DNA from 4 places in the Marinomonas sp. HM11-D genome. Region 4 is predicted to be linked to each of the others. Evidence: predicted binding sites of a transcription regulator. Region 4 holds the regulator's gene; each other region holds the start of a gene.
What was found. The regulator LexA, encoded in region 4, represses DNA repair genes until DNA is damaged. The targets are predictions, from matches to a motif close to TACTGTNTANNTANACAGTA.
Positions count from the first base shown of each region.

Region 1: a site for LexA is predicted at 1,294-1,313, ahead of uvrA (excinuclease ABC subunit UvrA). Genes of this name have one in related genera too.
Region 2: a site for LexA is predicted at 1,452-1,471, ahead of umuD (translesion error-prone DNA polymerase V autoproteolytic subunit). Genes of this name have one in related genera too.
Region 3: a site for LexA is predicted at 1,538-1,557, ahead of ruvC (crossover junction endodeoxyribonuclease RuvC). Genes of this name have one in related genera too.

Region 1 covers NZ_JBMMKT010000009.1:21,748-24,899, reverse strand. The annotation lists gene uvrA (excinuclease ABC subunit UvrA) at 1-1,243, opposite strand, end outside; gene ACOSVP_RS12650 (MFS transporter) at 1,397-2,752, shown strand; gene ssb (single-stranded DNA-binding protein) at 2,783-3,152, shown strand, end outside.
Region 2 covers NZ_JBMMKT010000003.1:160,705-163,856, forward strand. The annotation lists gene umuC (translesion error-prone DNA polymerase V subunit UmuC) at 1-995, opposite strand, end outside; gene umuD (translesion error-prone DNA polymerase V autoproteolytic subunit) at 992-1,435, opposite strand; gene ACOSVP_RS05310 (prenyltransferase) at 1,589-2,488, opposite strand; gene ACOSVP_RS05315 (MBL fold metallo-hydrolase RNA specificity domain-containing protein) at 2,704-3,152, shown strand, end outside.
Region 3 covers NZ_JBMMKT010000002.1:323,882-327,033, reverse strand. The annotation lists gene ruvB (Holliday junction branch migration DNA helicase RuvB) at 1-359, opposite strand, end outside; gene ruvA (Holliday junction branch migration protein RuvA) at 363-962, opposite strand; gene ruvC (crossover junction endodeoxyribonuclease RuvC) at 962-1,510, opposite strand; gene aspS (aspartate--tRNA ligase) at 1,637-3,152, opposite strand, start outside.
Region 4 covers NZ_JBMMKT010000004.1:40,349-43,500, reverse strand. The annotation lists gene topA (type I DNA topoisomerase) at 1-873, shown strand, start outside; gene ACOSVP_RS06990 (DUF6586 family protein) at 870-1,340, shown strand; gene ACOSVP_RS06985 (hypothetical protein) at 1,343-1,612, shown strand; gene lexA (transcriptional repressor LexA) at 1,698-2,324, opposite strand; gene dinG (ATP-dependent DNA helicase DinG) at 2,395-3,152, shown strand, end outside.

The sequences.
Region 1 (3,152 bases), on a different contig from region 4:
TGTTTAAACGTGTACCATGACAGGATGAACAAGGCTTGGTGCTGATGTACTGGGATAGATCGTCTCGGACACTGTCTGATTCAGTTTCATGGTAGCGACGGTTAAGATTCGGCAGTACGCCTTCAAAGGCGTGGGAGCGGATCATCTTATCGCCACGTTCATTGATATAAACGAAGTCGATCTTGTCTTTGCCAGAACCATTTAGAATGATGTCTTGGTATTCCAGCGGAATGTCTTTGAATTTTGAATCAATATCAAAGCCATAGAAGTTGGCTAAGGCATGCAATTGTTGGAAGTAGAAAATACTACGACGTCCCCAACCACGGATTGCGCCTTCGCCTAGGGTCAGATTCTCATCTTGAATCACACGATCAGCATCAAAGGCTTGCTGTGTGCCCAAACCGTCACAGGTCTGACAGGCACCATTCGGGTTATTGAAGGAGAATAGACGAGGCTCCAGTTCAGTAATGGCGTAGCCACACACAGGACAGGCAAATTTACTGGAGAACACCAGCTCATCGCTTTCATCGTCCATGTTGATGACTTTGGCAATGCCATCCGACAAGGATAAACAAGTCTCAAACGATTCCGCCAAACGCAATTGCAGGTCTGAGCGGACTTTGAAACGGTCAATCACCACTTCAATCGTATGCTTTTTGTTTTTCTCCAGTGCCGGTGCATCGTCTAGGTCGACGACAATGCCATTGATGCGGGCACGGACAAAGCCTTTTGACAGCAGCTCGCTGATGGTGTGCAAATGCTCGCCTTTGCGATCTTTAATAATCGGCGCCAGCATCATCATTTTGCTTTCTTCTGGTAGCGATAGCACCTTATCGACCATTTGGCTGATGGTCTGTGCTTCCAACGGCTCGCCATGATCTGGACAGCGTGGTTGGCCAGCACGGGCAAACAACAAACGCAGGTAGTCGTACACTTCGGTAATGGTACCGACGGTCGAACGCGGGTTATGTGACGTCGACTTTTGCTCAATGGAAATCGCTGGAGACAAGCCTTCGATATGATCGATATCGGGCTTTTCCATCATGGACAAGAACTGGCGTGCGTAAGTCGAGAGGGACTCGACGTAACGACGTTGGCCTTCGGCGTACAAGGTATCAAATGCCAGCGATGATTTGCCTGACCCTGATAGTCCGGTAATCACCACCAGCTTGTCGCGAGGAATGTCCAAATCGATGTTTTTAAGATTGTGGGTCCGCGCTCCGCGAAGGGTAATAGTGTCCATGAGTCTCCAAAATGTAATGCAACCAAGGAAAATGTCATTCAAAATAGAATAACTGTCTATTTTTACAGTAGTTAAAATAGAGCTTCAACGGGAATTTTAGTAAAATCTGCGATCTTTCAACAATCACCTCTAAATACGCAAGTAGTAGCAACTATGGATGTCATTGAACGCCGCTCAGTTTTAGCCCTCGCGATGGTATATCTGTTTCGCATGTTGGGCTTGTTTCTGATTATGCCTGTTATCAGTGTCGCTGCTGATGGCCTTGATGGAGCGGACGCCGCTTTAATTGGCGCAGCGATTGGTATCTATGGTTTTACCCAAGCCTCATTGCAAATACCCATGGGCATGATGTCCGATAAAGTCGGCCGCAAGCGGGTGATTATTTTTGGTTTAGTACTGTTTGCCTTAGGCAGTGTGATTTGTGCCAATGCCGATAGCATTATGACCTTAATCTTTGGTCGGGCGATCCAAGGCGCTGGCGCGATTGCCAGTACCTTGATGGCGTTACTGAGCGATGTAACCAAAGAACAGAACCGTACCAAAGCCATGGCTAGCGTCGGTATCAGCATCGGTGCTTCGTTTATGTTGTCACTGATCCTTGGCCCAATACTATATCAATGGCTGGGTTTGTCGGGCTTGTTCTATCTGTCGTTTAGCTTCTCTATTGTAGGCATGGCGTTGATTATTTGGGCCGTACCAAATCAGACACAACATACTTTCCGCCGTGACACCACACCTAGTCTAACGGCGTTAAGCGGTGTGCTAAAAGACGCCCGCTTACGCTTTTTGAACATCAGTGTGCTGCTATTACACGCAAGTTTAACGGCATTGTTTGTTGCGATTCCGAGTCTTTTGATTCATCGTTACGGGTTATCCTTGGGTAAGCACAGTATCTTGTACCTGTTAGTGATGGGGGGCGCGTTTGTTTTGATGCTGCCACTGATCATTGCCGCAGAAGGTAAGGGCAAGATGAAGCAGGTGCTGACCTTAGTGATTGCCGTCATTGGTGCGACGACGATCTTAATGGAATGGTCGTCGCAGCTATGGTTATTTGCGCTGGCTGTGTGTTTGTTCTTTGTGGCATTCAACACATTAGAAGCGACATTACCATCGGTGATCAGTAAACTGGCTCCGGTAGGCTACCGTGGTACCGCCATGGGCGTGTTTTCCACACACCAGTTTATGGGCGCCTTTATCGGTGGTGCCGGCGGTGGTTGGTTACTGCAACATACATCCGTGACCGTGCTATTTACGGTGATCGGTTGTGTTTGGTTAGCATGGGCACTGGTCAGTGCAATGCAACCCGCACCACAGCAAGTGTCTAGTATGGCATTTAGTGTTGCCGCGCACAGTGCGCAGGAAGTGCAACAGCTGACTCAGCAACTTTTGAAAATCCAAGGAGTGGAAGATGTACAGATTTTTACCGATGAGCAAACCGCTTATCTGAAAGTAAACAAGAAACAACTCGACAAAGAGGCGCTGCAGCGTATCGCGCCGCAGGTCAAGTAAACGCTTTATTGAACTTATTGGAGTAACGTCATGGCACGTGGAATCAACAAAGTCATCATCATTGGTAACGCTGGTAGCGACGCAGAAGTACGCTACATGCCATCTGGCGCAGCGGTTGCTAACGTGAGCCTGGCAACAACTGAAAGCTGGCGTGATCGTCAAACCGGTCAAATGCAAGAACGTACTGAATGGCACCGAGTCGCCTTTATGGACCGTGGTAACTACCGTCTAGGTCAAATCGCTGGCGACTTTATCAAGAAAGGTTCAAAAGTTTACGTAGAAGGTTCGCTACGTACGCGCGAATGGGAAAAAGATGGCATTAAGCGTTACACAACGGAAATCGTTGCCAACGAAATGCAACTGCTAGACGGTCGTGCGGATGGCCCACAAGGCGGTGACT
Region 2 (3,152 bases), on a different contig from region 4:
AGCTTAAACGCTGCCTGCAAAAATTCTCTGGTATCGTTCGTTGGATAAGGCAGCTCAACGGTTAACGCATGACAATATTGCGGGTCTTTGGCATTAAATACACCTGTGCGGATAAACACTTGCAGCACGCGGGCCAAACAGCCCTCAGCACGCAGCTTTTCCGCCGCTCGCGTCACGTATTTCGCGATGGCTTGCTGAAGCTGTGCTTTCTCGGTGATGCGCTTGCCAAAAGAGCGACTGCAAACGATTTGCTGTTTGGTGGCTGGCACCGATTCCAGTGACAAACAGGAGATGCCATTTAATTCACGTATGGTACGTTCCAGCACCACCGAGTACTCGCGGCGCAAAAGCTTGGGGTCGGCGTCTGCCAACGCCAAGGCTGTATCAATGCCCTGCTCACGCAAACGTTTGCTCAAACGTCGCCCAACACCCCAGACTTCACCTACATCCACCAGAGCCATCAAGCGTCGCTGGCGCGCTGGATCCATCAGATTCACCACAGAGCCGGTAGCGGGATAGGTTTTGGCCGCATGATTGGCGAGCTTGGCTAACGTCTTGGTCGGTGCGATACCAACGCCTACGGTAATGCCAGTACATTGATCGACCTTGGCTTTAATGCGTTGACCAAATGCCAATAAATCCTCGACCGCCTCAACACCACTTAACTCAAGAAAAGCTTCATCAATGGAGTAAATTTCCATCTTCGGGGCTTCCGCTTCTAACAGGCTCATGACCCGCTGAGACATATCCGCATACAAGGCATAATTCGAGGAAAAGCAAACAATCTGATGTTGCTCGATCAGCTCTCGAGCTTGGTGGACGGGCACGGCCATTTTAAGGCCCAACGCTTTCACTTCCTTCGAGCGCGCCACGATACAGCCATCATTATTGGACAGCACCACCACCGGCTTATGCTTCAAATCTGGGCGAAACAACTTCTCGCAGCTCGCATAGAAGTTATTGCAATCCACCAAGGCAAACACCTTCTGACTCATCGCTGTAACCTGCGCACTACCCCCGTCACCACCCCGAACACTTCAAAGTCGGATTCCTCGGAAATAGGCATCACTGGATAGGCTTTATTATGTGGACGCAGTTGCACATTTGGCTTGAGCTGCAACTCTTTGACGGTGAGTTCCCCATGCAAGGAGGCAATCACAATATCACCGTGCTTAGCGCTTAAAGAGCGGTCCACCACCAAGATATCGCCCGAATAAATCCCTACGCCAATCATCGAATCCCCCTGAGCGCGCACAAAGAAGGTCGCACTCGGATGCTGAATACACAGCGAATTCAAATCCAAAGATCGCTCAACATAATCTTGTGCTGGCGAAGGAAAACCTGCCGAGACGGACTCCACATACAAAGGAATCTGCATCGGTTGGGAAGCAAGAAAGGCAGCAGACTCCGCTGACCCCATATACGTCACTCGCATTGTGACCTCTCAAATATACTGTAAATATATACAGTATATTTGTTTTCAGCAGAAAACCAACCATCTCGCTGATAAAAATAAAAAAGCCCGTGATGCTAGCTAACATCACGGGCTTCGAGAGTATTCACGAGTGATGTTATTACCCAGAGGTTCTTAACCAAACAACAAGGTCGCCCCTAAAATAACCGGCGTTACCAAAGTCATCACCACGTTACGCCCTAGGTAGGGTAGCCATGTTGCCGAGCCTTTACGTAATAAAGGCTTTAGGCCCAGCACCACGGTCACCGCTAATAACAGAGGTAGTAACGCCAGCAGAGACAGCCAAGGCAGTAGACTCAAGACACACCCCGCAATAATCGCAATGCTTGCGACCAACACCCCAAAACTGTACAAGGCGAGGCTGGCCGATTTACCGTAAATAATCGGTACATGGCGACGGCCACTGGCACGATCTGCATCAATGTCAGGAAATTGATTCAATAGCAGCAAGTTGTTTGCCAACATAAAAGGCACCAAGGACACCAACAAGGCTAAGCCATTCAGATCTCCCGTTAACGCAATATGTGTCCCTAACACCATCACAGGACCAAAGCCTAATCCCGGCGCTAGCCAGCACAATAATGGCGAGCGGTTAATCCAAGGGGTATAGCCCACCACCAGCAAAACGCCAATAGCTCCCAGCCACAGCAAGGCTTCTCCTCTTAGGTAGACAAAGTAAATACCGATGGCGATGGTACCTAACAAGGTCACCCAGGCCATGGCTAAAACACTGTTAAGCGCGCTGGGATTATCCACCAGACCGCCACTGCCACCACTAAAAGGCGTACGCTCAGTTTTGAGATCCAAACCGGAGCGAAAATCCATGTATTCATTAAACGCATTGACGCTGATGTGGGCCAATAAAGCCGCCACTATTGCTAACGCTATGTGCAGCCATTCAATCTCGGGGGTACTGAGATAGGCAGTACTGATGCCTAAAAACACACTGACCGGCGCCAATATCAGGAAGGGAACACGCGCCGATTGCATTAACGTGGGAAACTTTGCACTCATTCAAGGACCTCTTAACGGGTTTGTTGCAAGATTACATTAGCAAAACCAAATCAAGATATCAGGCGGCACAAATCCGTCCCATCGTCGTCACACAGAACATAGAGCTAGATCAGTGTTTTTACGGATAACTCAGACAGAGCACTATAAGTGGGTGTAATACTGAAATTGGATTAAGCTTAAAAATCAGCGTTCTATCAACTATGCCCGAGGCCGTTATGAAGATTATCTTTCTGGGTGGTACAGAAACCGTTACAGGCTCTAAATTTTTAGTGGAAACCAACAGCACACGTATTCTCGTGGATTGCGGGTTATTCCAAGGCTATAAGTGGTTAAGGGAGCGCAACCGCCAAACCTTGCCACTGGACATTGATGATCTTGACGCGGTGGTGCTGACCCATGCCCATCTTGATCATTCGGGTTATGTGCCGGTGCTGTATAAAAAAGGCTATCGCGGCCCAATCTTTACCCATCATGCCACCAAAGACTTGTGCAAGATTCTGCTCGCCGACAGTGGTCATCTACAGGAAGAAGACGCCCGCTTCTACGGCAAGCATAAACTCAGTAAACACGAAAATCCTGAGCCACTGTACGATAGAGCGACCGCGGAAGCCTCGATGGCGTTATTCCAAGGCATCGAATTTGAAGAGCAAGTTCAGGTCGGCGA
Region 3 (3,152 bases), on a different contig from region 4:
GGATTTAGACGATGAATCTCATCAATAAAGAGTACATCTCCTTCTTCAAGGTTGGTCAATAAAGCGGCCAAATCGCCAGCGCGCTCCAACACTGGACCCGATGTGGTTTTGATTTCCGCACCCATCTCATTAGCAATAATGTTCGCTAAAGTAGTTTTACCCAAACCAGGCGGACCAAAGATTAACGAATGATCCAGCGGCTCACCACGCTGACGTGCGGCTTGGATAAAAATATCCATCTGCTCTTTTACCACAGGCTGACCAATGTATTCAGCCAAACTCTGTGGTCGAATCGCTCGATCTACCTGCCCTTCACTCCCCCGAATTTGCGGAGAGATAATACGGTCATGTTCAATCATAAATTATTTCAACATACTCTTTAGAGCAGCTTTAATCAGTGTTTCGCTATTAGATTCATCTTTCGGCAACTTGGCAATAGCACGCGCCGCCTCCTGAGGTTTATATCCCAACGCAATTAAGGCCGCCTCCGCCTCTTGGCGTGGGTCCGCTTGCACTTGTACCACCACTGAACGCTCGGTAAATAGATCCTGCTTGGCGGCATGACCTAGCTTATCACGCAATTCCACCACAAGTCGCTCTGCTGTGCGCTTACCCACACCCGGTATTTTCGTCAGTGAATCCACCTGTGATTCTTGCACCGCCAAGATCAGCTCCGATGACGACATACTAGAAAGGACCGACAGCGCCATTTTCGGACCAATGCCATTTACTTTAATTAAGATACGAAATAACGCCCGCTCGTCCTTTGTAGCAAAGCCATACAAGGATTGAGCATCTTCTTTCACTTGAAAATGCGTATGCAGAATGACACTTTGACCAATCGGCGGAAGCTCATAAATAGTACTCATGGAAGCCATGATCTCGTAACCAATACCCGCCACATCGACCAACAATTCCGGCGGAGACTTCTCCACCAAGGTCCCAACAATACGTCCAATCATTACTTCGTCCTCAAATCTGATAATTGCCAGCGCTTCGATGCTCGCCCTGCTCGCTTACCGACACCGTACTCCAAGCCATCGGAAGTACGCGTATTGGCGTGACATAAGGCAATTGCCAAGGCATCTGCCGCATCCGCTTGCGGCGTCGTCTCCAATTTCAACAACAGCTGCACCATCGCCTGTACTTGGCTTTTATCAGCATTACCATTACCCACCACAGATTGCTTAATGCGACGTGCCGCATATTCATACACTGGCAAGTCCGCCATGGCAGCCGCCACAATGGCTGAGCCACGAGCCTGCCCTAGCTTTAACGCCGAGTTAGCATTTTTCGCCAAGAACACTTCTTCGATGGCGAACTCGTTTGGTTTGAACTGCTCAATCACTTCGCTGACGCATTCAAAAATACGCTTTAAACGGACCGCCAAATTCTCATCCGGCAGACGTATACAGCCACTGCTAACGTAGTGGATTTTGCCATTAATAAAATCTACTACCCCAAATCCCGTCAGACGGGAACCAGGGTCGATTGCTAAAATTCGAGCCAAAACGCTTCCCTACTTGAAATAAACAAACACTGTATATTTCAACAGGCCAAGCCACACATTGCAATCAATAGCCACAAAAAAGGGCCAACTGAGTTGGCCCTTTTAACTATGACAAGGTTTGCCTAATTATTCTGCAACCGGCTTACGCACACGGATGCTCAATTCTTTAAGCTGCTTCTCACTTACTTCGCCAGGCGCTTGTGTCAATAGACAAGTAGCACTCTGAGTTTTCGGGAAAGCAATTACGTCACGGATCGACGCAGAACCAGTCATCAGCATCACTAGACGGTCAAGACCAAATGCTAGACCACCGTGTGGTGGCGCGCCGAATTTCAATGCATCCAATAGGAAGCCAAACTTCTCTTCTTGCTCTTCAGCAGAGATGTTTAGCAAACCAAATACGGTTTGTTGCATTTCAGCTTGGTGAATACGGATAGAACCACCACCCAGCTCAGTACCGTTAAGCACCATGTCGTAGGCTTGAGACAGCGCTGTTAGCGGGTTAGCTTTCAGATCTTCTGGTGAGCATGAAGGCGCAGTGAATGGGTGGTGAATTGCAGTCACACCACCATCTGGCGTTTCTTCAAACATTGGGAAGTCAACCACCCAAAGCGGCGCCCACTCACAAGTGTACAGATCAAGATCCGCACCCAACTTACAACGCAGTGCGCCTAGCGCTTCGTTCACGATGTTAGTTTGGTCTGCACCGAAGAAAATCAAATCGCCATCTTGAGCTTCGACGCGATCAAGCAAGGCTTGACGCACTTCTGTTGGTAGGAACTTAACGATTGGTGACTGTAGACCTTCTTCAAGATCAGACTTGTCGTTCACCTTGATGTAAGCCAAACCTTTGGCACCATAGATACCAACGAATTTCGTGTATTCATCGATCTGCTTACGTGTCAGAGCGTTGCCACCTGGCACTTTAAGGGCTGCAACACGGCCTTTTGGATCCGCTGCAGGGCCAGAGAAGACTTTAAAGTCTACATCTGTCATCAAGTCAGAAACCGTTTCGATCGTTAGCGGGATACGTAGGTCAGGCTTGTCTGAGCCGTATTTTTCCATCGCTTCCGAGAAAGGCATACGTGGGAAAGCACCCAAGTCGATGTCTTTAAGCTCTTTGAACAAATTAGAGATCATACCCTCTGTTAGAGACATGATTTCTTCTTGGCCTAGGAAAGACGTTTCCAAGTCGATCTGAGTGAATTCTGGCTGACGGTCAGCACGAAGATCTTCGTCACGGAAACATTTAGCGATTTGGTAGTAGCGATCAAAACCAGATACCATCAGCAGCTGCTTGAACAACTGAGGAGACTGAGGTAGAGCAAAGAAGCTACCTTGGTGAGTACGGCTTGGCACCAAGTAGTCACGTGCACCTTCTGGCGTAGCGCGAGTCAGGATTGGTGTTTCGATGTCTAGGAAGCCATTCTCTTCTAGGTAACGACGTAGCACTGACGTTACTTTAGAACGGAAACGAAGTTTCTGTTGAATTTCTGGTCGACGTAGATCGATGAAACGGTTTTTTAGACGAACATCTTCACCAACGGTTTGGTGATCGTCTAACTGGAATGGAGGCGTTGCGGCACGGTTAAGGATTTCAAGCTCATGCCCTAGAACTTCAATCTCACCCGTTGTCATATTT
Region 4 (3,152 bases):
AACCAAGCGGAAGCCGAAGAAGGCGGTATGGCTCCAAATGAGCCAACGCCAACGGATATTCCATGCCCAACCTGTGGTCGTCCTATGCAGATTCGTACCGCGAGTACGGGTGTGTTCTTGTCTTGTTCAGGTTATGCATTACCGCCCAAAGAGCGTTGTAAAGCCACTATTAACCTAGTGAGCGGTGATGAAGCGGTTGCTGTAGACGATGAAGAAGGCGAATCTAAAGCGCTGATTAATAAGCATCGTTGTGACATTTGTGGTTCGGCGATGGATAGTTACCTGGTCGATGAGCATCGTAAGCTACATGTGTGTGGTAACAATCCTTCATGCCCTGGCTACGAAGTGGAGCAGGGTGCATTCAAACTAAAAGGCTACGATGGCCCAGTCATTGAATGTGATAAATGTAGCTCTGAAATGCAGCTGAAAACGGGTCGATTTGGCAAGTACTTTGGTTGTACTAACGAAGAGTGTAAGAACACTCGTAAGCTTCTGAAGAATGGTGAAGTGGCTCCGCCGAAGATGGATCCAGTGTCAATGCCGGACTTGGCTTGTCAAAAGGTAGAAGACCATTACGTATTGCGCGATGGTGCCACGGGTCTGTTCTTAGCGGCTAGTCAATTCCCACGTAAACGTGAGACGCGTCCACCGTTGGTTAAAGAGTTGAAGCCGTATATGGATCAGATTGATCCTAAATACCACTACTTTGATACAGCGCCAGTGCAGGATGAAGAGGGGAATCCAACGGTTATCCGTTATAGTCGTAAGACTAAAGAGCAGTACATTATGACTGAAGTGGATGGTAAGCCTACGGGTTGGAAGGCCTTCTACGAAGGTGGTAAGTGGAAAATCGAACACGGTAAGAAGAAATGAGCGGTTCCAGCTTAGCGAGTGTTACTAACCAGCGTTTAGATGCTGCTCGTCGTTTATTGATTCAAAGCCAGGATGCAGAAAGTGACTGGATGACTCAGAGTTTTGAGTCATCTGCCTTGTTTCAACTGCGCAGTGGTCTGAATGGCTTGCTACAGGAAGTGAGAACCTCATACAGTTTGCAAGGTCAGCTAGAGATTGAGTCACTGATTAAATCTTGCCATGATAAAGGCATTAGCGTGCCGGTTCTGGTAGAATTGGCGCAACTTAAGAATAATAGCCAGTCTTGGTTGGCTCAATTGTTCACCGCATTTAACGCAGCGTTAGAGTGTCAAGTTGGCAACAATGCCTACGCAGCAGACGTTGAATTGATCGGTCGTGGAACCGATGCTGGTGCTTCCACAAAATTCATTTTAAGCTCACTGACTGAGCTAGTCTTACGCTTTCGTGAAGACGCAGCAGAATATTGATAATGAAAGATACTTACTTAGAAATAGTAGAACTCGAAAATGGTGAAATCGTTCTTCGTCCAGCGGGTGAAGACGATGATAAAACGCCTATCGCAACGCTGACTATCTCTGACGATACCAAAGATTTTCTAAAAGATCGTTACTTTGAATTAGCCAAGTGCATGTTCCATGCGGGCATCGATTTTGTGTACTCGGAAGATTTTGGCGACTTCGATGGTATGGGTGAAGCGGATGCGCCCGATGAAGATTTTATGCCGCGTATTTTGCACTAGGGTTTTGCTTTAACCGCCTAGGATAGATACAAAAAAGGCATGGCTTGATACTATCAAGCCATGCCTTGTTTATTTCTGATGTGGCTTAAATACCACGACGGATGACACCGACGGACAGGCCTTCAATGGCGAAGTCTTCGCTTTCTAGGTCAACAATGATGTCGGAAAACTCTTCGTTCTCTGGGATCAAGCGCACTTCGCGGCCTTTTTGCTCAAAGCGCTTAACGGTCACCTCATCGCCAATACGGGCGACAACGATTTGACCATTGCGTACCGTATGGGTTTTGTGGACGGCCAGTAGATCACCGTCTAGGATGCCTGCATTTTTCATGCTCATGCCGTTTACCGATAACAGGTAATCTGCTTTTGGTGAAAACATCTCGGCTGCAATGCTGATGCGTGAGTCGATGTTTTCCTGAGCGAGAATAGGGTAGCCCGCAGCGACACGACCGATAATAGGCAAGGTGCCGTCTTCGTCATTGGCACTGCTAGCTGGCTCTTGATCCACTAGGCGGATGCCTCGGGAAGCGCCAGAAAGCATTTCGATCGCGCCTTTTTTGCACAGTGCCTTAAGGTGTTCTTCGGCCGCATTAGGTGAACGGAAACCTAAGCGCGCAGCGATCTCAGCACGAGTCGGTGGGAAACCAGTTTCGTTGATGAATTCGCGTATTGTCTCGAGTACATCGGACTGTCTTTTTGTTAATTTAATCATATGGCATCTGTTTGTTTATACAGTTACTGTTATTATATACAGCTAATAATTAATTGCTCAACTAAAATCCATGCTTTCAGACTCGATTAAAGAAAAAATTCAAACGGCCTACCGTGCATATCTTGATGCGAAAGGGCATAAGGCACGTGTTGGTCAGCGTCATATGATCGCCACCATCGCTAGAACCCTTGGCAATATTAAGCAAGGAACGGAAGGTGAGCGTCTCGGTGAGAAGCATGTCGCTGTAGTGGAGGCGGGCACGGGTACCGGTAAAACCCTGTCTTATTGTTTATCAGCGATCCCAATTGCCAAAGACAAGGGTCTTAAGCTGGTCATCTCTACTGCTACCGTTGCCCTCCAGGAGCAGATTCTTCATAAAGAATTGCCAAGTTTGTTAGAACATACCGACTACAGTTTTCGCTACACCTTAGCCAAAGGTCGTGGTCGCTACATGTGTCTTAATAATCTTGAGAGTTTTTTAAGTGCGGAAGAGCAAGCTACCGAAGATATGTTTGCAGGATTGTTTGAGCAACATTTGGCGGCCGATGATGTAAACACCGTTCTGTATCAAGAAATGGACGATGCCATTCGCGCCGGCAAATGGGATGGAGATAAAGACAACTGGGAAGGGATTGTTCGTGAGCAAGACTGGCGTCGACTGACTACCGATCATCAGCAATGCACCAACCGCAATTGCGCGAACTTTTCTGCCTGCCCATTCTTTAAGGCTCGTGCCGAGCTTGAGACCGCCGATGTGATTGTGGCCAACCATGATTTGGTGTTGGCGGATTTGTCTCTTGGTGGCGGTGCCATCTTGTCTGATCCGAA